DNA from 2 places in the Paenibacillus sp. 2TAB19 genome. Region 1 is predicted to be linked to the other one. Evidence: predicted binding sites of a transcription regulator. Region 1 holds the regulator's gene; the other holds the start of a gene.
The links. The regulator LexA, encoded in region 1, represses DNA repair genes until DNA is damaged. The targets are predictions, from matches to a motif close to CGAACATATGTTCG.

Region 1 (16,150 bases):
AAGGACAAGCTTGGTCTAAGCGCAACTGCTCGTTATTATATGGCAGGCGTCCTGCAGCATGCGCGAGCAATGGCTGCGATTACGAACCCAACAGTTAACTCTTACAAACGTCTCGTACCGGGCTATGAAGCTCCAGTATACGTAGCATGGTCGGCGAGCAACCGTTCGCCAATGATCCGTATTCCGGCTTCGCGCGGTCTCAGCACACGCGTTGAAGTACGTAACCCAGATCCTGCGGCTAACCCTTACCTCGTACTTGCGGTAATGCTGAAAGCGGGCCTTGACGGTATTAACAACAGAACGGAGCTTCCTCCTCCGACAGACCGTAACATCTACATTATGACAGAGGAAGAGCGTCTGGACGCGGGTATACCGAGCTTGCCAGGCGATCTGAAGGAAGCGCTTGACGAAATGCTTCGCAGCGATGTCGTATGCGACGCGCTAGGCGAGCACGCGCTTGCTCACTTCTACGAGCTCAAAGAAATCGAGTGGGACATGTACCGCACGCAAGTTCACCAATGGGAACGCGATCAGTACTTGACGCTTTACTAATCAATAGGATCAACTATAACCCGCTAAGGCTTCTGCGAATGCAGAAATCTTAGCGGGTTTTTCTGTAAATATTTTGGATCTTTATAAAGATGAATTTAGAATTATTAATTGGATTTCTGAGACTGTCGATTAACTGTTTACCAATTTAGATATGATTTCAATTTATATGATTTTTCACACAACGTTAGTAAAACAAGACGTAAACTGAAAATACTTATACGATTTATCATACAAAAGTGGTTAATTCATCCACGCAGCCGATGATTTTGTACGATTTTTCGATCAAAACCCTTGATTTGGCCTCTCTGTAAGGTTGGTTATACGATAAATCGTATAACTATTAGTTAGTCACAATTAATCGACTGCCGCTTTCTTACAGTCAAAAGACTAATAATGAGACAATAGTAGTCTTTGATAGGAACTTATGCAGTCAGATGGACGGGGGGAGGACTTCTGTGGGTTGAAATGCAACTTTCTAATATCAGTAAATCAATATAAAGAAGAGGAGGAACGATGCGCTAGGCTATCGTTCTTCCTCTTCTTGTTCGTAGCTCAATGATTAGTGAATATCTCTGAACAATCCAATGACTTTACCGAGGATCGTCACGTTCTGGAGTAGAATAGGCTGCATGGAGGAATTCTCCGGTTGGAGACGTATGTAGTTCTTCTCCTTGTAGAACGTCTTAACGGTAGCTTCATCATCCTCGTTCATGGCTACGACGATATCGCCATTGTTGGCAGTACGCTGCTGGCGAACGATGACGTAGTCTCCGTCGTGAATGCCGGCTTCGATCATGCTCTCTCCCTCAACGTTCAGGATGAAGACGCTGCTGTCGCCAACAAAATGTGATGGAAGAGGGAAGTAGTCCTCAATATTCTCAGTAGCTGTAATCGGCACGCCTGCTGTTACTTTACCGACGATTGGCACTTTAGCGACGGCAAGCGGGATAATACCGTCCACGCCTTCCGTATCCAAAATTTCAATAGCGCGAGGTTTGGTAGGGTCGCGGCGGATAAGGCCCTTCTTCTCTAAACGGTCGAGGTGACCGTGTACAGTCGAGCTGGATAATAATCCGACGGCTTCGCCGATTTCCCTGACGGAAGGCGGGTAGCCTTTCTCCCGGACCTCATTCTTAATGAAATCAAGAATAGATTGTTGTCGGCTGGAAATCTTCGACACTGCGATCACTCCATTAGTATGTTTGTACAAAAGTATAGCACAGAACCCGGGTTCGCACAAACATAAGTTCTTAAGCACAAAGGTTCGTATTTTTGTGTTGACTACAAACGTTTGTTCGTGTTATTCTCAGAACAGAACAAACGTTTGGGGTGCTGAGAGATGATGATGAGTCCAAGTTTTTACAGAACAATACATACGCAACCAGAAATGAAGGTTAGTCCTATATATAAACGATATACGGTTGCAGTGAGACGTCATGCACTTAAGCTGATCGTATGCGCAATGCTGTTCGTACTTTTGTTTACGAGCTTTCTATTGATCGGTACGAAGGCATCTGGCAGCAAGAACGCTGTTGCTGCGGTCAACGAGGAACTTGTGACCGTATTTACAGGCGATACATTGTGGGGGATCGCTAATCGTTTTGCCAGTGAGAAGGAAGATATTCGCTACGTCATCTATTTGATTAAGGAGCGTAACGGATTAGAGTCGACGGACCTGTATCCGGGGCAGAAGCTTGTTATTCCTTCTATATAATGAACTTGTACGCAGAGAGCATCTGAACCGGAGACGGTTTGATGCTTTTTTTCGTTATTTCAGCTTATCTTTTTGCGGACATAATGTAAGTGCCGCCTTGACAATTACGCTTTGAAAATGTCAAAGTAAAGGATAGAACATTTACAGCATGAGGGGAGTTTAACGTTCAATATGGATATGGATAAGTTAATAGCTCGGATCAACGAGCTTTCTCGGAAAAATAAAACGGTAGGCTTGACCGACGAGGAAACGTCCGAGCGTGATGAGCTTCGAAGGCAGTATTTGAACAACTTTAAGAGCAACTTCAGACAGCAGCTCGATACGATTAAGTATGTTGAGGACGAGGACCAGGATAACGTTAAGCATTAAGCGTCTGTTATGGCCGAGTTCCGCTTGGCCTTTCTTCCATAAAGTCTTGTGTACGAGAACCATTTCTGAAGCAATGGGGGAATTCATCTATGAAGTATCGGTTGCTTGGCAGAAGCGGGCTTGCCGTCTCTGAATTATGTCTAGGAACGATGACGTTCGGTAACACGACAAGCGAACAGGATTCGATTGAAATGATCGGCCGTTTCTATGACAAAGGCGGAAATTTTATCGACACGGCTGATGTATATGTTAGTGGTCGATCGGAAGAGATTGTGGGTAAGGCAATACGCGGCAAACGTTCGGAGACGGTACTTGCAACGAAAGTAAGAATGGCGACTTCTGGCGACATTAATGGGGTAGGACTATCCCGCAAACATATTATGGACGGCATAGAGGCGAGCTTGAAGCGTCTTCAGACCGATTACATTGATCTTTATCAGGTCCATGTGTGGGATCAGGCTACGCCAATTGAAGAGACGCTTCGGGCGCTTGACGATCTTGTTACGTCGGGCAAAGTACGATACATAGGCTGTTCTAATTTTTTTGCTTGGCAATTGATGAAGTCGCTTGCTCTTAGCGATGTGAATCGATACGTACGCTTCGTCTCTATTCAGCCTCAGTACAGTCTTGTAAGCAGGCAGATGGATAGGGAAATGTTATCGTTATGTCTAGAAGAGAAGGTAGCGATCATCCCTTGGGCGCCTCTCGGTGGCGGTTTCCTGACAGGACGATACAATCGCGACATACCGACGGAGGGTCGTCTGACCTCGAAGGTTGGCGAAAGCGCATGGGTGAACCGTGCATCGGACCATAACTTTGCTATTCTAGATGCCGTGGTTGAGGCAGCGAAGCTATTGGACAAAGCGCCAGCCGAGGTGTCATTACGCTGGCTGCTGCAGAAGGAAGGTATTACTTCTCCAATATTCGGCGCTCGTTCCTTAGAGCAATTCGAGGAAAATATGGGCGCGGCGGACTGGGAGATGCCTGTCGATATTTGGGACAAGTTGAACGAAATAAGCGCATTGCCTGATGATTATCCGAACCGGTTCATTACGAAGTTCCAGCGTTCACTAGGATAATTGAGATTGTTCGCATAATAGACAGGCTTGCGGATGTAGGCCGAAGTAGGAGGAATAAGCTTGTCACGTTCTTGGGAGCGCAAGGTGCGCAAAAACATGAGTCAAGTTAACAAACAACGCAAAAAACATGGTGAAGGTTCTATCGTACTAAACGGCGAGAAAGCGGTAAAAATCGTCGGCCGCAATTATATTGCGCCGATTCTACTGCTCCTGTTCATCGGATTGTACGTTATTCTGATCCAGAGCCAGAAGGACTATCAGATCGATACGATGTTTTATGTAACCATTGCATGTTATGTCGTTTTAGCAGGTCTATTCTTCTTAAGACGTCCTTATATCCAAATCGGTAAGGACTATGTACAGACGCGTAGAATGATGGGGGACAAGCGTCTGACGGCTTCTTCCATTAAAGGCATCAGCACGCAGCCTGGTTACGTTGTCATTGAGCCGCAAAAAGGCGGTAATTGGGTGTTCTCGCGCTTGATTAACCGTTACCCTACGGATGAAATTAATGAGAAGCTTAAATTGTTCGCGCAAGCGAACGGTATTTCATTTCAGCAAAAATAAAGGCATGGGAGAGTAATGATTATTATGGCAAAGCAAGCTGTATTATTTGACTTAGACGACACTTTGCTGTGGGATGACCGCAGTGTGAAAGAAGCATTCGAAGCAACCTGCCAGGCAGCTGCTGACCTAACGGGTGTAGACGTTAACGCACTTGAAGAATCGGTTCGCCGCGAAGCACGGGCGCTGTACGAATCGTATGAGACGTACCCATTCACGAAGATGATTGGCATCAATCCTTTCGAAGGCTTGTGGGCGAACTTCCGTGAGGGAGAGCAAGAGGAATTCCGCAAGCTGGAAAGTCTTGCGCCAGGCTATCGCAGAGAAGCATGGACGAAGGGGCTGCTAGCGCTTGGTATAGATGATCCGAAGCTTGGCGCTGAGCTAGCTGAGAAGTTCCCGGCTGAACGTCGGTCGCGTCCGATCGTTTATGATGAGACTTTCCGCGTGCTGGACTCGCTAAAAGGGAAATATAAGTTGCTGCTGCTAACGAACGGCTCGCCGGATTTGCAACGCGAGAAGCTGGCAGGCGTTCCTCAGCTCGTTCCCTATTTTGATCATATTATTATTTCGGGCGAGTTCGGTGAAGGCAAGCCGGCCGCATCGATCTTCAAGCATGCCCTTGAGCGTCTTGGCATCGAGCCGGAGCATGGTATTATGGTTGGTGACAAGCTTACGACCGATATTCTTGGAGCAAATACGATTGGCATGACATCCGTATGGATTAATCGCCACGATATGGTACGTAATGACGATATTATTCCTACTTGTGAAATTAAGCATCTGGAAGAGCTGCTGCAAATACTCGAGCAATAAAAGAATAAGCAATAAAATAAGCCCCTCGGCTACGGCAAAGCTGCAGCATGAGGGGCTTGCATTATTGAATTCGATCCGTTACGCTTTGTCCGATTCGAATACCGGATCAGCGAATGGATGAGCGATCCAGCCTTCTGTTTCGATGAACAAACGAACAGCCACGATTTGACGGTTATCCATTAGCGTGAAGAAATGCGGCTTGTATTCCGGTACGGAAATGACATCGCCTGCTTCAAGCTCAACATCAAAGTAACCAACATCGTCAGTGCCTTTGATGATGAATATGCCCTTACCAGCTGTAATCGCGCGAACTTCATCTTCGGTATGTGTATGGACGTTCTCGAATTTCTTCAGAAGCTCATCCAGATTAGGCGTTGCTTCGGACAATGTAATGATGTCCCAAGTTTTGTACCCGCGGCGTTCAGCGAGATCTTTAATTTCATCAGCATAAGTAGCAAGCACTTGCTGCTTCTCTTCATCAGAAAGAATGAACTTTTCTTGCAGCTCGGGAGCAAGCTTGCTTGTATTCCAATGTTCATATAGAACTTCCTGTTGCTCTAGAAATGCACGGACGTTTTCTTCGCCGGAGATACGTTGTTCGGTATTGCGAATTCTAATTTCAGCCATGATCATTCCCTCTTTTCCAATAGAAATTAAATGATATAATAATTATAAAACAAATGATGACGGATGTCGATGGATTTGCTTTTCAGTCCTAAGCGATTCTGATAAACTAATTGTTAATGATTTTGGGAAGGGTGTACGAATTGTCTAAACCAACCATACAACAAATGCTGCAAGAGCGCATACTTATTTTGGATGGCGCTATGGGTACAATGATTCAACAAGCAGACCTGAATGAAAATGATTTTGGCGGTCCAGAGCTAGATGGCTGTAACGAAATGCTCGTTCTAACTCGTCCGGACGTGATTCAGTTGATTCACGAGCAATACCTCGAGGCTGGAGCTGACATTCTGGAGACGAATACGTTCGGCGCGACTAGCGTCGTGCTTGCCGATTACGATATACCGGAGAAAGCTAGAGAAATCAACCTCGCTGCGGCTAAGCTGGCACGCGATGCGGCAGACAAGTATAGTACGCCCGACAAGCCGCGTTATGTTGCAGGAGCGCTCGGACCAACGACGAAGACGCTTTCCGTTACGGGCGGCGTTACGTTCGATGAACTGGTAGAGAGCTATTACGAGCAAGCGGTAGCTCTTATCGAAGGACAGGTTGATGCTCTGCTTCTAGAGACATCACAGGATACGCTTAACGTTAAGGCTGGAAGCATCGGCATACGTAACGCGTTTGATACGCTTGGCGTTGAGCTGCCAATTATGATCTCGGGTACGATCGAACCAATGGGAACCACACTCGCGGGTCAAACGATTGAGTCGTTCTATATTTCCTTGGAGCACTTGAAGCCAATCTCGATTGGCTTAAACTGTGCGACAGGACCTGAATTTATGCGTGACCATCTCCGAACGCTGAGTGAAATCGCGAATGCTTCAATTAGCTGTTATCCGAACGCTGGATTACCGGATGAGAACGGCCATTATCATGAATCGCCGGAATCGCTTGCCAAGAAGATGTCGGCATTTGCAGAACAAGGCTGGCTTAATATTGCTGGCGGCTGCTGCGGCACGACGCCTGCGCATATTCGAGCTTTGACGGAGACAATGGCAAACTATACGCCGCGCACGAAGATGGGCGAGCACCCGGATGCGGTATCGGGTATCGACACCGTGTTTATCGAAGCGGATAACCGTCCGATTATGATCGGCGAGCGTACGAATATTTCCGGTTCCCGCAAGTTCAAACGGCTTCTTAAAGAAGAGAAGTTCGATGAAGCTTCCGAAATTGCAAGAGCGCAAGTAAAGGGCGGAGCGCATGTTATTGATATCAACTTGCAGGACACGGATATTGATGAGGCTTATGCCGTACATCAGTTTTTGCCGCAGGTCGTCAAGAAAATTAAAGCGCCGCTAATGCTCGATTCCACCTATGACCATATTATTGAGCTCGGCTTGAAATATTCGCAAGGCAAAGCCATTATCAACTCGATTAACTTAGAGGACGGCGAGTCCAAATTCGAGAAAATATTGCCGCTAATTCACCGATACGGCGCTGCTGTCGTCATGATTCTTATCGATGAAAGAGGACAAGCTGTTTCGCGTGAAGCGAAGCTCGAAGTGGCGGATCGTTCGTATGATTTGCTCGTTAATAAATACGGCATGAACCCTGCTGATATTATTTTTGACCCGAACATGTTCCCGGTTGGCTCTGGTGACCCGCAATATATCGGCTCTGCTGTTGAGACGCTCGAAGGCATTCGGCTGATCAAAGAAAAGTATCCTCGTACGAAAACGATCCTGGGACTAAGCAACATCTCATTCGGCTTGCCGGATGCAGGTCGTGAAGTACTTAATTCGGTTTACTTGTATCATGCGACGAAGGCAGGTCTTGACTATGCCATCGTGAATACGGAGAAGCTGGAGCGTTACGCTTCTATTCCTGATGAAGAGCGCCGCTTAGCCGAAGAGCTGATCTATAATACGAATGATGAGACGTTAGCTTCGTTCGTAGCTGCTTTCCGTGACAAGAAGGTCGAGAAGAAGGAGAAAATATCGAATCTTTCCCTCGAAGAGCGTCTTGGCTCATACGTAATTGAAGGGACGAAGGAAGGTTTAATTCCTGACCTAGAATTAGCACTGCAGAAATATTCGGCAATGGACGTTATCAATGGACCTCTCATGAGAGGGATGGAGGAAGTTGGCCGTCTCTTCAACAACAATGAGCTCATTGTGGCCGAGGTGCTCCAAAGCGCTGAAGTCATGAAGGCGTCCGTCAGTTTCCTAGAGCAATTCATGGAGAAAAACGAATCGTCCGTGAAAGGCAAGATCATTCTTGCAACGGTTAAGGGCGATGTTCATGATATCGGTAAAAACCTGGTTGAAATTATTTTATCGAATAACGGCTACAAAATTATAAATCTCGGCATTAAAGTACCGCCGGAACAGCTTATCGAAGCTTACCGCAATGAGAAGGTCGATGCTATCGGCTTATCCGGTCTGCTCGTAAAGTCGGCTCAGCAAATGGTCATTACAGCGCAAGATTTGCGCAATGCGGGCATCGATGCTCCGATTCTGGTCGGCGGCGCCGCGCTCACGCGTAAATTTACGAAAACAAGAATCGGTCCTGAGTATGACGGACTTGTTCTCTATGCGAAGGATGCAATGGACGGGCTCGATATTGCGAACAAGCTCATGGACCCTACGCATCGTACGCGTATGGAAGAGGAGATGGCTGCATATAAAGCTTCGGGCGGCGAAGTAGAAGAAGAGAAGAAAAAGATGCCTGAGCTTACGCGTGCGGTTCGTTCCAAAATATCGCCGGATGCTCCTGTATTTGCTCCGCCTGATCTTGAACGTCATGTATTGCGTGATGTGCCAATTCCGCATGTTATTCCGTACGTGAACATGCAGATGCTGCTCGGCCATCACCTTGGATTGAAAGGCAATGTCGACAATCTGCTTGCCGAAGGAAATGAGAAGGCTGTACAGCTGAAGGCTACTGTTGACGAGATTTTACGCCGAGGCAGCGCTGAAGGAATCATTCGCACGCATGGCATGTACCGCTTCTTCCCAGCGCAATCGTCGGGCAACGATATTATTATTTATAATCCCGAGGATCAGACGCAAGAGATTAAGCGTTTCACATTCCCGCGTCAGCAGGTTGAACCGTTCCTTTGCTTGTCTGATTACTTGAAGTCGGTTGAGAGCGGCGTAATGGATTATGTAGGCTTCCTCGTCGTTACGGCTGGCGAAGGCATACGAGATCTTGCGAATGAGTGGAAGGATAACGGCGACTACTTGCGTTCCCATGCGTTGCAATCCGTAGCGCTTGAAGTAGCGGAAGGAATGGCTGAACGCGTCCATCATATGATGCGTGACATTTGCGGCTATCCGGATCCTGCAGAGATGACGATGAAGCAGCGCCACGGCGCACGCTATCAAGGTATCCGGGTATCGTTCGGTTATCCGGCTTGTCCGAATTTGGAGGATCAAGAGCCATTATTTGATCTTATGAAGCCTGAGGACATCGGTGTACAGCTAACGGAAGGTTTCATGATGGAGCCTGAAGCATCGGTATCTGCAATGGTATTCGCGCATCCAGAGGCGCAATACTTCAATGTCGAGAAAGTATAAACGATAACTTTATAAGCAGCAATGAAGCCCTGCAACGGTTCGATAACCGATCTGTCGGGCTTCATTCATAGGCATTAACGAATATACATAAGCTATGCAGCGAGGTGAATTGGCAGTGCACATATGGTTTCTTGGGACTGGCGCAGGCCGTCCTAACAAGCATCGTAATGTTAGCTCGATAGCGCTGCAGTTGCCTGAGCCGTGCTGTGATTGGTGGCTGTTCGATGCAGGCGAGGCTACACAGCATCAATTAATGAAGACGCCGCTTAAATTAAGCAAGCTGACTACCATCTTCGTAACTCATCTTCATGGCGATCATATTTATGGATTGCCAGGCTTGATAAGCACACGCTCGTTTGATGGAGGAATCACTCCGCTTCGTTTGATTGGGCCTCGCGGGTTAAGACGTTACATCGAGACGGTGTTCGAGATTAGCGGAACGACACTCGACTACGATCTGCAATTTATAGAGCTGGATGAAGAGGACGGCCAGCTTGTCTATGAAGATGAACGATTCACTGTTGTGGCATCTACGTTGATTCATCGTGTTCCATGCTTTGGCTATCGCGTTGTCGAGCACGATCAGCCTGGGAAGCTGCTCGTTGATAAGCTTGTGCGGCTAGGCGTTGCAGCCGGTCCGCAATATGGATTGCTTAAGCAAGGGCATGATATTACGCTGCAAGATGGAACGACTATTTACGCGAAGGAAGTTACGGCGCCTGCTTTACCCGGTAGAATTGTAACTATACTTGGTGACACGACGCCATCTCCGAATGCTCTCGAGCTGGCAATGGGCGCTGATCTTCTCGTTCACGAGGCTACTTTCTCCGAAGGGCTCGAGGAAAAGGCTCATTTATTCGGCCATAGCACGACGATTGAGGCTGCAAGTACGGCTACCGAGGCAGGAGCTAGCATGCTGGTCATGACTCATTTCAGCGGCCGCTATCACAATGAAGATTTGTCGAAGCTGGAAGAAGAAGCTAAGCGGTTGTTTGATGGGGAAATTGTTGCAGCTACTGATCTTAAGTGCATAGAGATTAAGAGACGGGTATAGCCGCAGACCGCAGGTGATGGCATCCCGTGAGAAAAGACATATAGGCAGCTCGCCTGTATGTCTTTTGTATGTTGCGCATAGTTGGGAACTCACTGCTTAAGCGAACTTCGGGAATAATAGAAGCCGAGACTATATGTGACGACGACCATTGCTAAAATGATCGCTGCAATGGTATAGCTTTGTAACGGAGTCGGAATCATCATAGAAGCCAAAATGGTAAGGCCTGCTATGACGAATATTTTAGCCCCTGATTGATGCGTCTTGCGCCATACTTCCTCATTCGCGAGTGTGTGCGTAGTCTTAATGCCGACATAGCTGTTGTATTGGAATCTTGGCATATAGTTGCCTATGACCATTAAGAGAATGCCTAGAAACGGGAGAATGACATACGCGATGCTGAAACTATAGCCATATCCAATAGCTATGGTATAGCCATGAATCGTCAATAATCCGATCGTCATAATTAAACGAATGAGATTGAGGCTTGATTCAAATTGCGCATAATTACGCCTTCTCGGATCGATGTTTGGCAAGATGGATTGGAATGCGTTCACGAGCACCATAACGGCAGGCAGTAGAAATAGGGCAATTGCTTTATGGGCGTAATTGTCGATTTCATGTTTGGCATTCCAGTGGATCGGCATTTGATCTGGCATATCTCTATAGACGACGGCACTTGCAACGAGGGCGATGATAATAATTAACCACGTAAAGCGTTTGGTGTTCATCAGCATTACTTCCCTTCTGGTTTGGATGATTGAAACGAAACGATCCATTTCATTAACTCATGGAAAACGGTCGTATTCAGCGAATAATAAATATGTTGCCCCTGTCGTTCATCCCATACTAGTTCCGCTTGCTTCAGCAAGCTTAGATGATGCGAGATGCTGGGCTTCGTCATTTGGAAGTGGTCGGCAATCTCGCCTGCGGTCATATCGCGTTCGCGGAGCAGATCCAATATTTTGCGGCGAGTGGGGTCGGATAAAGCTTTGAATGCATGATTGATGGACATCGCTTTCCTCTTCTCTTTAAGAAAACAAATGATAGGTGTATATATTTAGATGATTATCTAAATGTTTAATCGAATGATAGCAGATGACACGGCTAAGATCAAGCGGATTCAAGTTCCATTTGTCAAAAAATAAAATTGCAGCACGAACATGTATTCTGTAAAATAATAAGCAACATGGGGTTAACGAGGAGTGAACGGTCATGAACCGTTGGACAGGCAGAGCATCAAGCCTTGAGGAATGGCTTCAGCATATACGACAAAACGACGAGATTATGGGCAATGTGACGCATTGGCGCACCATTGAACCGAAACAAGCACGAACAGTACCTCTCCCGGATCGTCTGCATCCTGCGCTCAAGGGTGCTTTGCAAGCGAGGGGAATAAATGAAATATATACGCATCAAGCGGGATCGTTCCAGGCTGTCAGCGAAGGCAGACATGTCGTCACGGTCACACCGACAGCGTCGGGCAAGACGCTGTGCTACAACTTGCCTGTCCTTCAATCATTACTGGGCAACGATGAGGGAAGGGCACTATATTTGTTCCCGACGAAAGCACTGGCTCAAGACCAGGTGACGGAGCTGCAGAAGCTGGCAGATCTGATGGAAGTTGATATTAAGACGCATACGTACGACGGCGATACCCCGCCGACGGTAAGAACCGCAATTCGTAATGCAGGGCATATTGTAGTAACGAACCCCGATATGCTTCATTCAGCGATTCTGCCGCACCATACGAAATGGGTGAAGCTGTTCGAGAATTTGAAGTTCATTGTCATTGACGAGGTACATGCTTATCGCGGCGTATTCGGCAGCCATGTAGCTAACGTCATTCGCAGATTGAAGCGCATCAGCAAATTTTACGGGTCTAATCCGCAATTCATTTGCGCCTCAGCGACGATCGACAATCCGCGTGATCACGCGGAAAGGCTGATCGGAGAAAGCGTTGCGTTAATCGATAATAACGGCGCTCCGATGGGCGAGAAACATTTTGTTTTTTATAATCCGCCAGTCGTCAACAAGCAATTGGGCATCCGTCGAAGCAGTGTGCTAGAGACACAGAAGCTGGCCGGCATGTTATTGAAGCAAGGCGTTCAGACGATCGTCTTCGCGCGCAGCCGTGTCAGGGTAGAGCTGCTGCTCACGTACTTGCAGGATATCATTAAAGACAAGCTGGAAGCGAAGACCATACGGGGCTATCGGGGCGGTTATTTGCCGAAGCTGCGGCGCGAGATCGAGCATGGATTGCGAACAGGAGAAATTCGGGGTGTTGTCAGCACGAATGCGCTGGAGCTTGGTATCGACATCGGTCAGCTTCAAGCATGCGTGCTGAACGGTTATCCGGGTACGGTCGCAAGCACATGGCAGCAATCTGGACGCGCAGGAAGAAGACAAGAGAGCTCGGTTACATTCATGGTCGCAAGCAGCAATCCGCTCGATCAATACATGATTCAGAATCCGGACTTCTTCTTCAACCGGCCGCCTGAACGAGCGCTCATTCATCCTGATAATTTACTTATATTGATCGATCATGTGAAATGCGCGGCATATGAGCTTCCTTTCGAGGCGGGGGAGAGGTTTGGCTCCGAGTCGCTTGAGGATATGATGGAATTTCTCGTAGAGGAGAAGGTGCTGCATAAGGCCGGCGGACGCTGGTACTGGATGGAGCAGTCGTTTCCCGCTCATAACATTTCGCTTCGTTCGGCGGCGCAAGAGAATTTTGTCATTATCGATATATCGAACGGCAGCCGCGTGTTAGGCGAGGTTGATCGGTTCAGCGCTCCTACGCTTATTCATGAGGAAGCGATTTATATTCATGAAGGTGTACAATATCAAGTCGAGAAGCTGGATTATCCGGAGAAAAAAGCTTATGTTCGCGAGGTTAACGTCGACTACTATACCGATGCAAACTTAGCTGTGGAGCTTAAGGTGCTCCATGTCGATAAGGAACGTGAAGTAGGCGAGCTCGTCCGGCAGTACGGCGAGGTGACCGTCAATGCGAAAGCTACGATTTTCAAGAAGATTAAGCTTCGCACGCATGAGAACATCGGCTCAGGCCCGATTCATCTGCCGGAGGAGGAGCTTCATACGAGCGGCTATTGGTTCTCGTTCAGCGAGGAGGCGGCGGCTCGCAAAAGCAAGAACGAAATGCAATATGCGCTGCTCGGCATCGCGAACGTGCTCGTGCATATCGCGCCGCTTTACTTAATGTGCGATCCGTTCGATATTCGCGTCGTGCCGCAGGTGAAAGCCGTCCATACGCAGCGGCCAACGATATACTTTTACGACCGGTACCCTGGCGGGATTGGCCTCAGCGAGCGATTGTACGAGGTGCATGACGCGCTGATCGAGCAGGCGAAGTCAGTGATTCAATCGTGTTCCTGCTTGAGCGGCTGTCCGGCATGTGTAGGACCGATTGAAGAGGTAGGGCTGCTCGGCAAACAGCAGGCGCTTGATCTTCTTAATGAAGCCGGAGGTACGCCATGAGCGGCCTTCGGGATCGGATGAACCGGCTGCGCGGCAATAGCGCAAGCGAGGATACGAAGATGTTCGAGGAGATCGTTAACGAGCGAGTCGAGAATGAAGCTGTATCAGAAGCAGAAGCTATGGTTGAAGCTGAAGAGCATATAGATGAGGCAGAAGAAGTACTGTCGCCTAAGTGGAAGAAGCTTGGCGTACAGCTGCAGTCGAATGAGACGGGACAATTTCTGCTGCGCAAGATCGTATATCCGCTTGATTATCAGCACGGAACACATACGTTATCGGAGCTTGGACTCGTTGCCGGCAAGCTGAAGGCCTTTCATCCCGGCGATGACAAGACTGCGGAAGCGAATCAAATTATGTTTCTTGACCTGGAGACGACGGGTCTTGGCGTCGGAACAGGCAATGTTCCGTTCATGGTGGGACTTGCGTATCAAGGAGAAGACTCGATCATTGTAGAGCAAGCGGTTATCAGGCATCCTGCTGAGGAACGGGCCATGCTTGCTTATTTAGCAGAGAAGCTGAACGATTATACGTTTTTGGCTACCTATAACGGCAAAACCTTCGATTGGCCCGTCATGCAAAATCGATTTATTTTGAACGGATTTCATCGGGGGATGTGGCAGCCGTTGCATCTCGATTTTTTGCATCCGGCTAGGTCGATATGGAGAAATACGCTTGCGTCTTGCAAGCTAAGCCATGTCGAAGAGGAACGGCTAGGCATTACTCGTCTAGATGATGTGCCGGGTTCTCTTGCTCCGCAGCTTTATTTCGAGTTTCTTGCAACGGGAGATCCCGATACGCTGGAAGGCGTATTCCGCCATAATGAGATCGATATGCTGTCGCTTGTGAGCTTAGCGATTCGATTCGGCCATTTGCTTGACGATATGGAGGCTGCGACGTTCCTGCGTCCCGATCAGCCGGAGGAAATGGTACGCACAGGATTATGGCTCGAGAGAATGGGGAGCTATAAGCTGCCAGACATCTTGTTCGAGCAGGTTGTCCGCTCCGAAATCGCAGCGCCATCGGCGCTTCTTATGCTAGCCGCGCGTGATAAGAAGGCTGGAAATTGGGGGCGCGCTGTGTTATTGTGGCAGAAGGTCATTATTCATTCATCGCTTGCATACGGCATTTACTCAATTGAAGCTTGCACGGAACTGGCCATGTATTATGAGCATAAGCAGAAAGACTTTCAAACAGCGTTGCAATATGCGCGGGAAGCGCTCGAGCATATGGGAAGCCAGCCGCTGCAGCGAAGGGATAAGAAGAAGTCTGCGGAGCTGGAAGCGCTTCGCAAACGGATATCAAGGCTGACGGGTAAGGCTGAACGCTATGGTTATCTCAAATAGCCGTTGCATAACATGCAATTTTTTTCTTAGGACTTAAGGAGGTATACCGCAATGACAACCAAACAGCGAACGATGAGCGGTCTACTAATTGATCTGGACGGTACAATCTATCACGGTTCGAAGCGGATTGAACATGCTGACAAGCTCATATCCGAATTGAGAGACAGCGGCCTTGCTTACAAGTATGTGACGAACAATTCGTCCGCGACGCCAGAGGAAGTAGCCGATAGGCTGCGATCGATGGGTATATTGGCAGAAGCGGATGATGTATGCACCTCCGCTCAAGCTGCTGCATCGTATATTGCTGAGCAGTCGCCCGGCGCCTCCGTATTTGTCATTGGAGAGAAAGGGCTTCGCGAGGCTGTCAGCGAGGCTGGACTCACGATAACCGAGGACAAACCGGATTATGTGCTGCAAGGGATTGATCGGGCATTCAATTATACTCGATTGGCAATGGCTGTACGTTATATTTTGGAAGGCGCGACATCTATTATGACGAATCCCGATTTGCTGCTGCCTACTGAGAACGGGTTGCAGCCGGGAGCAGGCTCGATTGGCGCCATGCTCGCCGCCGCTGGGGGCAAGCAACCTGTCATAATAGGAAAGCCATCGCCTATTTTAATGAACTATTCGTTGAACCGATTAGGGCAATCGGCAGAGGAAACATGGGTAATCGGCGATAATATCGCTACCGATATTGCAGCCGGCCATGCTTCGGACTGCGGTACGATCCTCGTCCTGACAGGCTTAACCAATCGTGATAATTACGACTATTATGCAGAGAAAGCCGGCTGCAAGCCGGACGTCATTTGCGAACAATTAGATGAGCTTCGCTCGTATATTTCTACACATAGAGGGATATAAGAGAAACAAACGAAGGCACAGGAAGGAAGATAGCTTTCATGTTGGAACTGCCGGAATTAGACCATGTTCGAGGAGCGCTGACGAATCGA
Region 2 (16,150 bases), on a different contig from region 1:
CCATCCGACACCGCTTGCCCGCCATGCACAACCGCCACGATTTCAGCGTCTTTGAACTTCTCCGGCTTAACGGGAGGTTTGCCCATTAGATCGTACTTCATGAGCGAGTACTGCTTAATAATTGCCATTAGCTTGAGCGGATAATTCGGATCCGTCGCATAACCGCAAGCGAGCAGCATCTGAGCTTGGCGCTCAGGCGTTTCCGCCTTCCGAACGCGGTCGTAACGCGGCGTTGCAAGCAGCAGATCGAGATCCTTATAGAAGTGATATAAGCTTGTGTAAGCGCGGAACGCCGCCTTCGTGTTGACATTGCGGCCATCGACATACTCCCACGTCCCCTTCACCACTGCTTCGCCATGCCAGTAAGCATTCGTCTGCCCGCTGCCGACCTTAATGCCGCTCAGATTGTTCCAAGGGTGAATAACACCGCCTGTTTCGAGCAAATTTTGGGCTAACCGTACGGAAGGAAACATCGTCGAGCCTTCCCCTCTTACCCGAATGACGGTTGGAGCAAGTGCCGCAAAAAACTGTTCTCTAGTCAAAGCTGCCATCTTAGAACTCTCCCTTCTCTCAACCCTAATGCTATCTTTGTATGCGGTAGAGTAGAACGGCGCAACGGACAAAATGGCATGAATCGGCAAGGGCATTAAAGGCGATAGACAGCAATTAACGCCTCTGCTGTCCTCAGGCGAAACCAAAAACAAACTGGCGTCGCATCATGCGCAAACGCCAGCTTGTTGTCGTATTCCCGCTATATTCCGTACAACCGTTTCGTATTTTGCAATAAAGCAGTACGCACAAGCTCCACCGGTTGCTGCTTAATGGCCGCAATATGTACCGCGACATCCTGCGACATGGCAGGCTCGGTCCTTCGCCCCTCATACGGTCCTTCGAACGGCCATGGCCCATCCGTCTCAGCCATCAGCAAGTGAAGCGGATATTGCTCCGCCAGCACCCTAATTTCCGCTTCGTAGGCGATATCCGGCGTCATCGACACGAAGTAGCCTGCGGCGATCATTCGCCGCACGGTTGCTTCGCTTCCCTTGAACCAATGGAAGTGCGCGCTCCGTACGCCGCTCCGCTCAAGTATGTCGCAAGCCTTGTCCGCGTCCTCATAGACGGCGTGCAGCACAATCGGCCGCTCCAGTTCCGCGGCAAGCGCTGCGAACCGTTCGAGCAGCGCGAGGTAAGGCGCTTCGTCGAACGACTGCCCCGCAGCCTCCGCTTCCGTTCTCGTATAATACGGCAATCCGACCTCGCCGATTGCGAAGCTCTCGCCTTCCGCATGACGCGCTCTAATCCAAGCGAACAGTTCATCCAGCTCACCAACAGACGGTATCGGCTGCTCCGGGTGGAAGCCATATGCGGGATGAACGCGATTCGGCAGGTGCGCTAGCGCCAACTCTCGATTGACAATCGAGGATTGCAAGTGCATCGACACGGCTACGACAGCAGCCGCACCCGCATCAAACGCCCGCTCCAGCATCGCTTCCCGTTCCGCTGCTTCATAATGATCGACATGGATATGAGCATCGATCCACGTCCCTGCTGCTGTTTCCCCGTTAACGGCGTTTGGCATATTCCGCTTCCCCCTTCTCTCCCGCTCCTGCCTGAAGCAGCTCATAGATCCGCTGCTTCAGGTCAATAAACGCAGGCTCCGACCACATCGCTTCGCTGCGCGGCCTTGCCAACGGCACGTCGAATTGCTCGAGCACAACTGCAGGCGAGGACGACAGCACGATAACCCGATCGGATAAGAACAACGCCTCATCGATGCTGTGCGTGACAAGCAGCACCGACCTGCGGTTCTCCTCCCAGATCGACAACAGCCACTTCTGCATCTGCAGCCGCGTCAGCGCATCGAGCGAACCGAACGGCTCATCAAGCAGCATGAGCCGCTGCGGCGACAACAGCGCCCGCAAGAAGGATACGCGCTGCTGCATGCCCCCCGAGAGAACATGCGGATAACTCTTTGCATATTCCTCAAGCCCGATGCGGCGCAGCCACTCCTCCGTGCTGCGCTTCGCTTCCTTGCGCTCCATGCCAGCGATCGTCAGCGACAGTTCAATATTGCCGGCTACCGTCTGCCACGGCAGCAGCGACGATTGCTGGGGCATATACGAGATATGCCCCGTCTGTCCCGTCGCCTGCTGGCCATCGATCCATATCTCGCCGCTAGTCGGACGCTCCAAGCCGCCGATGACCTGGAACAGCGTCGACTTGCCGCTTCCTGACGGCCCGACGATGGAGACGAATTCCCCTTCGCCGACCGTCAGCGACAGCCCTCCGAGCACTTCCTTCACGGCTGTTCCTTTGCCGAAGCTTTTGCTGACCGATTTAACCTCCAGCGCTTTGGCAACAGCTCCAGCCGCTCCAGCACCTGCAGCCATCGTCGTTCGTCGCTCTTGATCTGTTATATCGCTCATTGCTAGTTTCCCTCCTTCTTGGCAGGACGCCAGCGCAAGAGCAGCTTCTCGGCCAGCGTCATCAAGCCGAACAGCGACAGGCTAAGCGCCACGATGATGAATACCGACGCGAATACCCGCTCCGGCATGAACCCTTTGGCCGACAGCTGCATGAAGTAGCCCAGTCCCTTATTCGTGCCGAGCCACTCCGCGACAATCGCGCTAAGTACGCTATAGGATGCCGCAAGCTTAAGCCCCGAGAACAGATGAATGACGGCATGGGGCAGCTCCAGCTTCCAGAACAGCTGCCACTTGCCCGTGCCGATCATTTGCAAATAATTGCGCAACTGCGGATCTGTATTCGTGAGGCCGCTAAGCATGGCTACCGAGATTGGGAAGAAGCATACCATCATAACGAGCAGCACCTTCGGCAGCAGCGTGTAGCCGAGCCACATCGTAAGCAGCGGGCCGATCACGACGATCGGGACGTTCTGCGAAACGACGAGGAGCGGGTAGACTGCGGTACGCAAACCCGGAATTAGATGCAGCAAAGCGGCGAGCAAGAAGCCCGCCGCCGATCCGCCTGCAAATCCGAGCAGCGTAAGCCGCAGCGTCGCACCGGTATGTTCCGCTAACCGCGGCCATACGTTCGCCGAGGCCGCCTCCTGTACGATCGATAATGGGCTGGGAAGCAGCCATTGATCGACCTGTCCCCACATCGTCACCGCCTGCCAGCAAGCCAGCAGTACAGCGATAACGATTACCGGCGGCCATACCTTTGCCCATACGCCCGACTTATTGCCCATCTGGATATTTCTCCAGCAATCTGCCCATCGAAGCGCCGTTTGCCGGATTATAGTAGATTTTCACTTGCGAAATAACGGACGGACAGCCCATCTCTGCCATCGCTTCGCTCATCTGCTGCACAACCCCTAGCAAAGAGCTCAGCTCGCCTTCCATTGTCGTCTCCAGCGGAGCTACCCGGTAGGGCACGCCCGCTGCCTTAATGATGTCAATCGCCCGATCGACGTACGGAATGACGCTTTCTCCGCCCGGCGTCGTCGGCAATATTTGTATGCTTACCAGTGCATTAGCCATTCGTTTCCCCTGCTTTCGTCAGTATGAATTATTTCTTAGGCAAAAAGTCGTTCGTAAACGCTTTGTCCGCCTCAAGCTCCTTCTCCAGCAGCTTGTGGTCGAACATCCAGTTCGCATAATTTTCCCATACGCTCAGCTTCTGCTCGCCCCATTGCGCGGCATCGTCCTGGTATTTCGGACTCAACCACTTTTGGCTCGCGCGAACGAGCTCGGCATTCAGATCCGGCTCTGCCTGAATCAATACTTCGGCCGCATCCTCCGGATTGTCGATCGCATATTGGTAGCCTGCCGCAGCGCCCGCAACGAACGCCTTAACGAGCTCCGGATCTTTAGCGATCAGCTTCTCGCTTGTCGCAAGCACCGGTGTATAATAGTCCAGCTTGTCGCTATAATCGGTCAAATATACCATATTGATTTTCTCGCCGCGCAGCTCGGCCTCGACGCCCGTCCACGCGTAATATATCCAAGCGAAGTCGATATCACGCTTAACAGCCGTGAAGAAATCGCCGTCGCCGATGCTCATAATATTAACCTTCTTCACATCCGCTTGCTCCTCTTGCATGAGTGAATCAATGACCGCTTCCTCAAGCGGAGCGCCCCAGCCGCCGTATGTTTTGCCTTCGAACTTCTTCGGCGAATCGATGCCTTTATCGACAGGCGAAGCGAAGCCCGACGTGTTATGCTGAATGACTGCCGCGAGCGATACGAGCGGTACGCCCGCGATACGAGCCATGGTGATCGACTCCTGATAGCTGACGCCGAATTGTACGTTGCCGGAAGCGACCATTTGGTCAGCGCCGCTCTCGCCCGGCTGAATAATTTCAACGTCAAGCCCCTGCTCCTTGAAGAACCCTTTATCCCGAGCCACATACAGCCCCGTATGATTCGTGTTCGGCGTCCAGTCGAGCACGACCTGTACTTTCGTCAGCGGCTTATCCGCGCCGCTCCCTTCATTCTCTCCCGCGTTGCCGCTCTCCGGCTTATTGCTGTTCGCGCCGCAGCCTGCAAGTACGATAACGAGCGCCATTAACAGCGCCGTAAGCCTCCAAGTCATTCGTCCAGTTTGTTTCTTCATCCTGCTGTCTCCCTCTCCCTGTATCTCTTTATTTTGTCGAAACGAAACGAATCGAAAGGATATCTTGTCTGTGTCCGGTTGGTTGCCCCCGTGCGATCGGCCGCTGCCGCATGCAAAAAAGCGTCCTCCCGTATGGAAGGACGCCTGAAATTCGGCTGCGCCTATGCACGCTGCTTCGGCATGACGTTAGAAGCACGATCTAACGGTCGTCCCTTGCATGAAACGCGCAAAGCTTATCTTCCCTACGCTGGCATTATCCAGATCAGGTTTATAGGGTCGGGATTGCATATACATAAATCCCCTCTCAGCCGGCCTAACCAGCTCCCCGGAACATATTCGGTTTCGTCAATATGCCTATTATAGCAAATCCCGACTAAATAGCTATCTTTTTTTGAAGCTAGAAGGTCGGCATTAACCCGTTTGCCCTGCGTCGGAATGCTGCTGCGCCGCCTTCTTGTACCGTTTGCGCACACCGACGATCAGCAGAAGCAGCGGCAGCACGATTTGGAATAACGGAACGATTTTCAGCGTCACATCGAACCCTAGCCATATATGATACGTATTATTCGGTTCCAGAAACGATGCAGCGTAGATGACCATCCCGACTGGCCAGACCAAATGACGGTAAGCCGCCCCCGTCACTTCCTTAAGCGTAAGGACCGCCGCCAAGTACAGTGCCGTCATTTTTACATAGAGTCCGATGTATAGCAGCAGCGTAACGATAACGTCCAGCCGCTCGAGGAAATTCGCCAACCGAATCAATTGAACCGCCTGCAGCAGCGGCAGCGCCGTAACCTCAGACAAGGAGAGGCCCAGTACGCTCATCACGAGCATATTCATAAAAATCAAAAAGGCAGATACGCCCACTTGCGCCCAGAAGGTGACCTTCCGCAGCACTTGCTTCTCCTTCAAATATTTCCAATAGACAAGAAAAATGACCATTTGCCCAAAAGGAAACGAAACCAGATCCGGAAACGCCGCCTTCGCAATCGGGCCTATCCCGTTCTCCATCAGCGGTAGCAACTGGTGAATATCAGGCAGCTTCGCGATAAACAACAGCAAAATAATAAACAAATAGCTGATCCCCGCAATCGGGAACAGCAGCTGTGTAACACGCACGAACACCTCAAGCCCCTTGCTGACCGTGTACGCAGCGACAAACAGAATGAGCAGCATAATCATCCATTTGGGCGTCACGGTCAAGAGTGCCATATTCGTCAGTTCCCCTACGTCTCGCACATTACGCATCGATTCATAGGCGAACCATAGCGCATAGACAAGTCCAACCGCTCCGCCGAGCCATTTGCCAAAATGCATCAAGATCAGCTCGCCGAGTCCCGCTTCGGGCGCGCGCTTCTGCACCGTCACATAAACAACGGTCAACAGCAATCCGATGACCGCAGCCATCGTCATCGCAAGCCATGAATCGGGCTTCGCTTTGATGCCGAGCTCGAACAGCGGCGTGCTGCCGATTAAGAAAACAATAATCAGAATATACAACTGTTGTTTGCCGATCTGCTGCATGGCATCTCCTTTCCGTCTATGAACGCGCCTTCTCCTGCAGTTTCTTAAATCCGCCGCCGCTCATGCCCGCTGAATTCACTTTCACCTTTACGTCAATCTTCACTTCCATCTCTGCAAATAAGTCAGGCCAATCCCCCTTCATCTGCTTCCAAGCGTCCGGATGCCTCTGATGAATGATATTACCGAAACCAACCACATCCGCCTTATATCCCAAAACAGCTTTCCAACCGTTTTCCATCGTCGCTTTGATTGTCTCGGCTATCACTTGCGCGGTCTGGTCTACTTCTTTCGGCTTATTCATGTCGCCGCTGCAGTTGTACTCGAGCAGCGTGCCTTCCGCTTTTGTCTCAATATGCATCGTCCACTTGCTGCCGGAACGTTGCGGGCGAAGCTTCGTTTTCGCCTTCGTAATACGAATGGAGGAGACTTTGCCCTCCTTTCCGTCATCCGGACAGCCGAACGCTACCGTCGTCTTCTTGATCTGATTTTTGATCCACATCAGACCTGAGCTTTCTTCCTTCGTAATCCAGCCTACGAGCTTATCGCCGGAGACGATGCCCAGATCCATCAGCCTCACCTTGGAGGACGTATTCGTTCGGCTAAGCTTGTCTACCTGGTCTAGACTTTCTCCCGTTCCGGAGATCGCCAGACTCGGTATGCCAACAACCTGTGCCCCGCCAAGCAAATCCTTAAGCACCTTATGCATCGTCGTTTCCTGGAAGGTCGAGCCGTTCAACTGCTCATTGAAGATCATCTGCTGAATGGCGGCCCCAGGTATTTTCTCCAATGGAATGAGCTGCTCCAGTACGCGGCGCGCGTTGCCCTTCGTCAGAAATACGCTGACCGTCTCGCGCGAATCGGGATTTCGGAGATAGGCTTCCGCAAGCGCGGATATGCCTTTGCGCGCTGCATCCTGTCCAATAATAACGACTTGGTTGTGAGCGAAAAAAAGCCGTCTCGGCGTCTCCAGGCTCGCCTTGCTGATCGCAATCCGAAAGTTGTCCCCTTTGGTGGAGAACACATTAACCGCCGCGTTCGTGCCCGCCGCAGCGCTTTGGCCGGAAATTGCTTGCGGAATGACGACCTGATAGGACAACTGCCACTGCCCATCCTTCCAATCGATGCCCGTTGCCGATACGATCGCGATATCGCTTAACTCAACCTTGCCCCAGCAGCCCGCCAGCGGCAAGCAAATGAGCAGCGCCAGCAGTCCGGATAGCAGCCTCCTTCCGATCACACGCCCCCCCTCCTTCCGTTATGGATTGTCTGAATGCCTCTGTGCCGGCGGCTTCCGGCGATTAGGCAGCCGTCGCGGATTGCGCAGCTTAAGATCGAATGGGCGAAATACCATGGCCCACCATGGCAGGCGGATGAATACGTCACGAAATACGGACTGGCTTGCCGACCCCGGCGCCATCGGCGACATATAGGGCACGCCGAACGAGCGCAGCGACACGAGATGAACGAGCATAAGCAGCACGGAGATGAAGATGCCGAAGAAGCCGAACATGCCCGCCATCACCATGAAGATAAACCGGATAATGCGCGATGCCGCGCCCATATTGAACTCTGGCATGACGAAGTTCGAGATCGCCGTGAACGAGACGACGATTACCATCACCGCCGATACAATGCCGGCCTGCACGGCCGATTGCCCAAGCACGAGGGCTCCTACAATCGATATGGCAGGTCCGATGGCCCGCGGCATCCGCAGCCCCGCTTCGCGCAGCACCTCGAACGTCATCTCCATCAGCAGCGCCTCTACGAGTCCTGGAAAAGGGACGCCCTCTCGCTGAGCCGCTATGCTAATAAGCAGCGTCGTCGGCAGCATTTCCTGATGAAAGGTCGTAACGGCAATATATAAGGCCGGCAGCAAGATCGATACAATGAACGCCACATATCGGATCACCCGCACAAGCGTTGCTATATCGAACCGCTGATAATAATCTTCCGGCGATTGGAAGAAGCTGAAGAACGTTATCGGCGCCATCAGAGCAATCGGCGTGCCATCCACCATAATCGCCACTCGTCCTTCCAGCAGGATCGAGGCTACCGTATCGGGACGTTCGGTGTTCAGAATGGTCGGGAACAGCGTGAATGTCTCGTCTTGAATAAATTCTTCGATATAGCCGCTCTCCAGCACGCCGTCAATATCGATATCGCCAAGCCTGCGATACACTTCCTTAAGCACGCCTTCGTCGACGACGCCGTTCAAATAAAGCACCGCGACGTCGGTATGCGTTTGGCGGCCGATCTTATGCATCTGCACATGAAGATCGCTTGAGCGGATAATACGCCTAACAAGACTAATATTGGTCCGGATATTTTCGACAAAACCATACTGCGGACCGCGTATGACCGTCTGCGTCTGCGGAATCGTTACGGACCGCTGCTCGCCGCCTGTAACGCTGGCCGTCAGCACCGACGTGCAGCCTTCAGCTACGATCAGGCATAAGCCGTCAGACACCGCCTGCAGCGCCTCCTCCAGCGTGAACATTTCTCCTACGGAGCCAACGGATACAATGCAATCGCGCAAAGCCTCCAGCAGCTTAGTTTCCTTCGTATGCGCATGCTGCGGAAGCTGCATCGACATCAGCGGCTCCATAATGCTAACGTTCACGGTCTCTGCGTCGACGATGCCGTCGATATAGATAAGCGCAAGCTCCCGGCTGGGGGTCGCATCGCTGCGGAACATACGAACGACCAGATCGAAGCTGCCGCCGAAGCGGCTTCGGATCGCATCTGCATTAGCCTGAAGCGACGGACTAAGCGGCGTTCGCGCCTTCTGGGCATTTTTTTTCATAGCGGCATTCGGACACCTTTCCGTTTCCATGTTGCCTCTATTTTGGCGCAAACTGGTTGAATATATGTAAGATCATCCCGTCTCCTTATGATTGTAAATAATAACCATAGCGGAGCCTATAGCATAAGAACGTATGTTCTGTATATAATAAGGCAAGGTGAAACGGCTAACGCCGTACTTTGGCGGCGAGGCGCGTTTCATTCCGGAGAAATATAAGCACAGTATAAGCATCCCATTTTATGCTTTCTTATATTTAAACAAACGTTCTGCACAGTATAGGAGGAACACGATGCCCCGTCAAAGAGTTGTCATGCTGGCGGACTGCCAGTCGTTCTACGCCTCCGTCGAGAAGGCGGAGCATCCCGAATACAAGGATCTCCCGCTCGTCGTCGCCGGCGATCCCGAGCGCCGATCCGGCATTATTCTCGCCGCCTGCCCCCTGGCGAAACAATTCGGCGTCACAACCGCCGAGCGGCTAGGCGACTCGCTCGCCAAATGCCCGAATCTCGTCATCGTAAAGCCCCGCATGAAGCTTTACATTGATACGTCGATGAGAATTACGCAAATTTACGAAAGCTTCACCGATTTGGTCGAGCCGTACTCAATCGATGAGCAGTTTCTCGACGTGACGGGATCGCTGCAGCTGTACGGCCCGCCGGAGAAGCTCGCCGAGCTCATACAGGCGCGCGTACTGGCCGAGACCGGCATCTACACCCGCTTCGGCATCGCCGAGAACAAAATTTTGGCGAAGACCGCCTGCGACAATTATGCCAAGAAGAACGAATCCGGCATCTACACGCTAACCAAGGATTTGCTGGAAGAGACGCTATGGACATTGCCGGTAGGCAAGATGTTCATGGTCGGCAACCGGATGAACGCCCACTTCAATGCGATGGGTATGCCGACCATCGGCCATATCGCGCGAACGCCGCTGGATAAGCTGAAAGCGATGATGCGCCGCAAATTCGGCAAAAACTCGGACATCAACGCCGAGCTGTATTGGCGCATTGCCAGCGGCATCGACGACAGCCCCGTAACGCCCGGCACGCATCAGGTCGCGCCTACGACCGTCGGCCATATGATGACGCTGCCTCGCGATTACGGCAGCCTGGCGGAGATTAAGGTCGTGCTGCTGGAGCTCGTCGAGCTTGTATGCCAGCGCTGCCGCAGCAAGGGCTACATGGGACATGTCGTTTCCGTCGGATGCATGGGCGCCGACTACGACCGTCCGAGCGGCTTCAACCGGCAGATGAAGATGGAGGACCCGACCAATATTACGAACCAAGTATATCGATCCGCCGTGACGCTGCTGCAGAAGCATTGGGACGGCCTGCCTGTCCGGAAGGTCGGCGTCAGCCTCTCGCAATTTTCGGCGGATGACGAATACCAGCTCTCTTTGTTCGATCTGCACCGGGAGAAGTTGATCGCGCTGGAGAAGACGACCGACGCTATTAAGCAAAAATACGGCGACGCCAGCATTATACGCGCCGTATCGCACACACCGAGCGGCCAAGCGCGAGACCGCTCCGCCAAAATTGGAGGCCATTACAAATGAGAAAGAAGCTTGAGGGAAACGGACTGTGGGAATCGAGCCGCATGATGCTGCCTGAGCACAAAGCCGAGATTGTCCGGAACAACGAAGCGTTGAAGCGGCGCACGCGCGCCTCGCTCGATGAGCAGGAATGGGAAGCTGTCTCCCGCGCCGTCGCCGAATCGCTGCAGCTGCGGCTGCCGATCACGCTGCGGATGTTCCACCCGCTGGAGGAGCTCACGATTATCGGCATCGTTGATCGGGTCGATTCACAGAAGGGCCGGTTCATGATCGACGGCGAGTGGTTCGCGGTCCGGGATATTGAAGGCGTCGCGAGCAGCGACTAAAGCTTCTGCCGCTGCGCCGCAAGTACGGCAAGCTCAAGCTTATTCAGGATGAGTCCGTATTCGTTCGTCAGCTCGAACACCGGCGGCAGCGGCAACTTGCGGAAGTAAGGCAGCACTTGATCTGCCGAATGAAACCAATCTCCCTTCTCGGCAGGAGCGACAGGGCGATCCCCCCAAGCTGACGGCAGCTCCGGGCTATACAGCGGCTTCGCGCCCGGCTTCAACGCGCCGCCGATAAGCCGCTCCTTATAGACGCGCTGCGGCGGCAACTGCCGGATGCGGGCATAGAGCTGGGGCGCGAAGTCGGCCCGCGAGCCTGTATGCTTCACGGCGGCAGCGAAGCAGCGCGCGCCGTGGAGAACAGGAGCGATGCCGAACAGCATCGCATAGAGCTGCTTGCCGAATTCAACCCGCTCCTCTACATTCTCGAATCGCTCGATAATGATACCCGCCAGCTGCGTGCCTGCCTCCGTGCTGCAATCCCCGTCGGCAGCTGATTTGCCGCCGCTGCCGTAAGGAAAGACGACGCCGTTCAACTGCAGCACGGACTGCAGACCGAAGAACAGCGTTTGCAGCACCTTTTCTTTGAAATGCTCGTTCTGTATAACGCGCTGTTCGATGTAATGCTGCTCGTTAACGATAAGCGCCACCGTCAAGGGAACCGGATCCCGTTCCTTCCAGAACTGCCGCCATACAGGCGCCATGAACACCGAAACGTCAAACGCCGGCAACAGATGGAATAGGCTTCTCCCTTCCCTCAGGCTGCGCTCGTAGAGCAGCAACTGCGGGTAGGCATCTTGGAAAATAAGCGCATTCGCGCGTTCCAGGAAAGAGAACAGCTCCTCCCGCTGATCGTCCCGAAGCAAATAGGGCAGCCACTCCCCTTGCAGATCCGTCATATTCCAGCCGCCGTTGCGCGAGACGAGATGCGCAAGCAGCGCCCAATGAAGCACTGGCGTGCGAAAATAGACGGTCCGGTACGCCTCGGTCCGCGTTACGTTATTCCGATTGCACTTGTCCGTCTCCGTGCGAATCTGTGAGATGAGTGCCAGTTCCTCATCCGTCCACGATTCGGAAGCATGAAGGGGCGACGTCTCCGCCTCCTCCTCCAGCCTTCTCCACGCAGCCGTCAGCCGGGATATCGCAGCTGGCGACAGCAGGAGCGGAGATGCTTCCGCGATCATCTGCTCCGATACGCTCATTGCTTTCCACTTCCCGACAGCATAAGCGACAGCAGCGCGCGGAAGCGCAAGCAGCCGACCGAGAAACGATTCGCCGCTTCCCCGCTGCTGCCTTCGCCCTCGGAAACTTCCCTGTTTGTCCATACACGCCCCTCCCGATCATCACCTTATAAGACCAGTATCCTCCAAGTCGCAGGCTGCCATACGGAAGCGGGCGTGCAAGTTGGGCATACAGGGGAAGTCATAGTATAATAGAGCCAAATTTACGCTCTGCCTTAAGCGAGCAGCAGCAGACGGAGGTTGGAAGCGATGTGCGGAAGATATACGCTCACAATAACGATAGAAGAGCTAATGGTGCGGTATATGGTAGACGAGACAGGCATTCCGTTCCATCGTCCAAAATATAACGTAGCCCCGAGCCAGCAAGTGCTCGCAGTCATTAACGATGGGAGCGCCAATCGGCTCGGCGAGCTGAAGTGGGGTCTCGTTCCGCCATGGGCCGATGATCCGAAGGTCGGCTTCATGATGATTAACGCGCGAGCAGAGACGGCAGCCGCGAAGGCAGCGTTCAAGAAGCCGCTTCGCAGCAAGCGCTGCCTCATTCCCGCGGACGGATTCTATGAGTGGAAGAAGCTAAGCGGCGGCGGCAAGCAGCCGATGCGGATTACGTTGAAGAGCCGTGAGATATTCAGCATGGCGGGTCTCTACGAAACTTGGATCTCTCCCGATGGTGCCAAAATAAACAGCTGTACCATCCTTACGACAGAACCCAATCCGTTAATGGCTCCTATTCACGATCGAATGCCGGTCATTTTAAAGCCAGAGAATGAAGCGTTATGGCTTGATCGCAAGACGCAGGACGTAGAAGCCATTCTGCCGCTCTTGCGCCCATATGACGAGCGCGACATGGTCGCTTACGCCGTCTCTTCCGCTGTAGGCAACGTGCGCAACGACTCCCCCGAATTAATTGAGCAAATGATGGTGGACGAGCAGTTGCGGCTGTTCTAAGCTCGGGCGTACACGCATCATCTAGTTCATAGTAAGGTGGAGCTGAGGACACCTGAGGCCTTAATAATGGGTTTCGCATCATTTGACGGATCATGCGAACACCGATGTCCCTAATGGACTCCAGCCCCTCCTATAGGGGACTCATGAGTCCGCAACGGCACCAACGGCACTGCAATGCAATTTAATGCAAGCTAAGCTTGCCCCACAACAAAAAAAAATCGCCGACCGGATAGGTCAGCGAAACATGCCCCAAAGCTTGAGCAAATGAAACGTATTGTTCGGATCAATCTTTTGTCCCAGAACGAAAGCGACGATTTGATCCTCCTGCACATCGGTGAGCGGCTCCTGCAAAATAACGGCAGCAGCCTTCACCAGCCTGCGCACCTTCGGACGTTCCTGCAAATCATATTTCGTTACGTTGCCCAGCAGCTCTCGAATCCGGTCCTTCGTGACCGGATTTTTCAACTTATATTTGACGCGCTCGACCAACTGCGGCTTAATGCCGTACTTTTGGTAACTCACAGTCTAGACACCTCCAACCGACAGTGTTAACGGTTAACTATATGCCGGAATTAAGGAATTATTGCCTAGTCCAATTGCTCCCCTTGAAAAATTTGATCCTTCTGCAGCAGCGCGCGCAACCTTGCATAGGATGTATTGGTCCAAAAATCGTCTTGTCCCGTGATCTCGCCCGCGTCATCGCGCGCCTCTTCCAGCGTCTCGTAATCAGCCACCATATCGGCCAGCTTGAACTCGGGGAGCCCGCTCTGCTTTGTTCCGAAGAAGTCGCCTGGTCCGCGAAGCTCCAGGTCTCGCCGCGATACTTCGAAGCCGTCATCGGTATCCGTCATGACCTTCATCCGCTCGCGTCCGGTCTCCGACTTCGGATCGGACACGAGAATGCAATGCGACTGATGCTCGCCGCGTCCAACGCGTCCGCGAAGCTGATGGAGCTGCGACAGGCCGAAGCGCTCCGCATCCATAATGACCATTAACGTCGAATTCGGCACGTCGACGCCAACCTCGACGACGGTCGTCGCGACGAGCACCTGCGTCTCGTTCGCACCGAAGGCGCTCATGACGGCATCCTTATCGGCTGCCGTCAGCCGCCCGTGAAGAAGCGCAACCTTATACTGCGGGAACGCTTGCTGCATTTGGATATGCAGATCGATCGCGTTCTGCACGTCAAGCTTCTCCGACTCCTCGATAAGCGGACAAATAATGTACGCTTGGCGCCCTTGATCCACTTCCTTGCGAATGAATTCCAGAACGCGGTCCATCATGCTGTGCTTCACCCAATACGTCTTGATCGGCTTGCGCCCATGAGGGCGATCGCGAAGCGTTGACACGTCCATATCCCCGAACGCCGTAATGGCAAGCGTTCGCGGAATCGGCGTAGCCGTCATCGTCAGCACGTCCGGATTCATCCCCTTGCGCCGCAGCACGCTGCGCTGATTAACGCCGAACCGGTGCTGCTCGTCGGTCACGACAAGTCCAAGACTGCGGAAGAATACGTCGTCTTGAATAAGCGCATGCGTGCCAACCGCGATATCGATCATCCCCATCTGCAAGCCGGCAAGCACATCGCGGCGCTTCCGCTCCGTCAAGCTTCCCGTCAGCAAGCCGACCTCGATCCCCATCCCGCTGAACAGCTTCTGCAGGGAGCGCATATGCTGATCGGCCAATATTTCCGTCGGCACCATGAGCGCGCCTTGATGACCGGTCTTGACCGCTCCATACAGCGCGATAGCAGCAACGACCGTTTTGCCCGAGCCGACATCGCCCTGCAGCAGCCGGTTCATGCTCGATGGACGGCGCATATCCATCAATATTTCGTTGACGACCTTCTTCTGCGCATCGGTGAGCTCGAATGGCAGCGTTGCCGCGAACTGCCGTATCCATTCGCTCTCCACACGCATCGCCAAGCCGTCGCCGCGTTTGCGATTCAGCGCGCGATAAGCTTGCAGCTTGAGCTGGAACAGGAACAGCTCCTCGTACACAAGGCGCCGCCTGGCAGCTTGTCCTTCCTTCGCGTCCTCCGGCAGATGAATATGGCGCACAGCGTCGCGCCTAGCCATAAGCTGATGACGCTGCACCAGCTCATGCGGCAGCACTTCCTCGATCATCGTCTCGTATTGCGTCAGCGCTTGGCGAATCGTCTTTCGCATCCACGGCTGCGTAATGCTGCCGCCTACAGAATAGACGGGCTGAAGCGTACCGCTCTTAGCCGCCTTGCCTCCTGTAGCCGTGCTGCCGCCATCCTGAAACTCCGAATCGGATACCGTCATCTGCAGCCGATGCTGCTCCCATTTGCCCGTCAGCATCACTTCACGCCCAAGCGTAAGCTGCTCCTGCAAGTAATGCCGATTGAACCAGACGGCCGTCACAAGCCATCCGTCAATCTCAATCTTGCAAGTCAGCCGCGACTTCCCTTTTCCGTATCGTTGAAGCAGCGGATTACCGCGGATATGGCCAAGCACAGTCACTTTCTCGCCATCCTTGGCATCTGCCAAATTACGAATGCGATAGTCCTCGTACCGATATGGAAAATAGTCGAGCAGATCGGCGACGGTTTGAATGCCAAAGGCGTGAAGCTCCTGTTCCTTAGGAGCGCTCACGCCTTTAATTTGTTTAACGGAAACTTGATCTAAGCTAATCATCATTCACTCACACCTTGTACATAAATACGGCCGATAACCCCGGTCCCGTATGCGTTCCGATAACCGCTCCGATTGTCGTGAAGCCTATATGCTGAATATTGAAATGGCCCTTCAAGTATTCACACAGCTCCATAGCTGTATCATGACCTGAAGACCACGCAATCGTCATCGACACAGGCTCCTGCGCGTCGAAGCGCTGCTTCAGCATCTCAAGCACGCGCGCCATCGCTTTTTTCGTTCCGCGCACCTTATCGACAGGATAGACCGTTCCGTCCGGGTCCAGCGACAGAATCGGCTTAATATTAAGAATCGAACCTATAAGTGCCGAAGCTTTGCCGATCCGTCCGCCCTTCTGCAAATATTCAAGCGAATCCACCAAAAAATAAATTTGCATCTCGCCTTCGAGACGCTGCAGCTCGGCCAGGATGACATCCTTCGATTCACCGGCCAGCGCCATCTCGGCCGCCCGAATAGCACGCATGCCGAAGCCGTACGAAGCCGACTTGGAATCAATGATC

Region 2: a site for LexA is predicted at 9,032-9,045, ahead of AB4Z33_RS20150 (DNA polymerase IV). Genes of this name have one in related genera too.

Annotation. Positions count from the first base shown of each region.
Region 1 covers NZ_JBFRGE010000016.1:84,804-100,953, reverse strand. The annotation lists partial or broken gene glnA (type I glutamate--ammonia ligase) at 1-552, shown strand, start outside; gene lexA (transcriptional repressor LexA) at 1,112-1,732, opposite strand; gene AB4Z33_RS09940 (LysM peptidoglycan-binding domain-containing protein) at 1,979-2,266, shown strand; gene AB4Z33_RS09935 (DUF896 domain-containing protein) at 2,444-2,635, shown strand; gene AB4Z33_RS09930 (aldo/keto reductase) at 2,725-3,714, shown strand; gene AB4Z33_RS09925 (hypothetical protein) at 3,775-4,281, shown strand; gene AB4Z33_RS09920 (HAD family hydrolase) at 4,306-5,094, shown strand; gene AB4Z33_RS09915 (1,2-dihydroxy-3-keto-5-methylthiopentene dioxygenase) at 5,173-5,721, opposite strand; gene metH (methionine synthase) at 5,838-9,302, shown strand; gene rnz (ribonuclease Z) at 9,418-10,356, shown strand; gene AB4Z33_RS09900 (SdpI family protein) at 10,446-11,084, opposite strand; gene AB4Z33_RS09895 (autorepressor SdpR family transcription factor) at 11,090-11,368, opposite strand; gene AB4Z33_RS09890 (DEAD/DEAH box helicase) at 11,569-13,854, shown strand; gene AB4Z33_RS09885 (ribonuclease H-like domain-containing protein) at 13,851-15,197, shown strand; gene AB4Z33_RS09880 (TIGR01457 family HAD-type hydrolase) at 15,249-16,061, shown strand; gene AB4Z33_RS09875 (Fpg/Nei family DNA glycosylase) at 16,100-16,150, shown strand, end outside.
Region 2 covers NZ_JBFRGE010000047.1:32,701-48,850, reverse strand. The annotation lists gene AB4Z33_RS20195 (glucosaminidase domain-containing protein) at 1-551, opposite strand, end outside; gene AB4Z33_RS20190 (TatD family hydrolase) at 752-1,579, opposite strand; gene AB4Z33_RS20185 (ABC transporter ATP-binding protein) at 1,563-2,426, opposite strand; gene AB4Z33_RS20180 (ABC transporter permease) at 2,429-3,211, opposite strand; gene AB4Z33_RS20175 (thiamine-binding protein) at 3,201-3,503, opposite strand; gene AB4Z33_RS20170 (ABC transporter substrate-binding protein) at 3,532-4,578, opposite strand; TPP riboswitch at 4,801-4,916, opposite strand; gene AB4Z33_RS20165 (GerAB/ArcD/ProY family transporter) at 4,990-6,102, opposite strand; gene AB4Z33_RS20160 (Ger(x)C family spore germination protein) at 6,119-7,339, opposite strand; gene AB4Z33_RS20155 (spore germination protein) at 7,358-8,905, opposite strand; gene AB4Z33_RS20150 (DNA polymerase IV) at 9,195-10,460, shown strand; gene AB4Z33_RS20145 (YolD-like family protein) at 10,457-10,783, shown strand; gene AB4Z33_RS20140 (DUF2515 domain-containing protein) at 10,780-12,108, opposite strand; gene AB4Z33_RS20135 (SOS response-associated peptidase) at 12,274-12,972, shown strand; gene AB4Z33_RS20130 (stage VI sporulation protein F) at 13,207-13,494, opposite strand; gene recG (ATP-dependent DNA helicase RecG) at 13,560-15,635, opposite strand; gene AB4Z33_RS20120 (DegV family protein) at 15,640-16,150, opposite strand, start outside.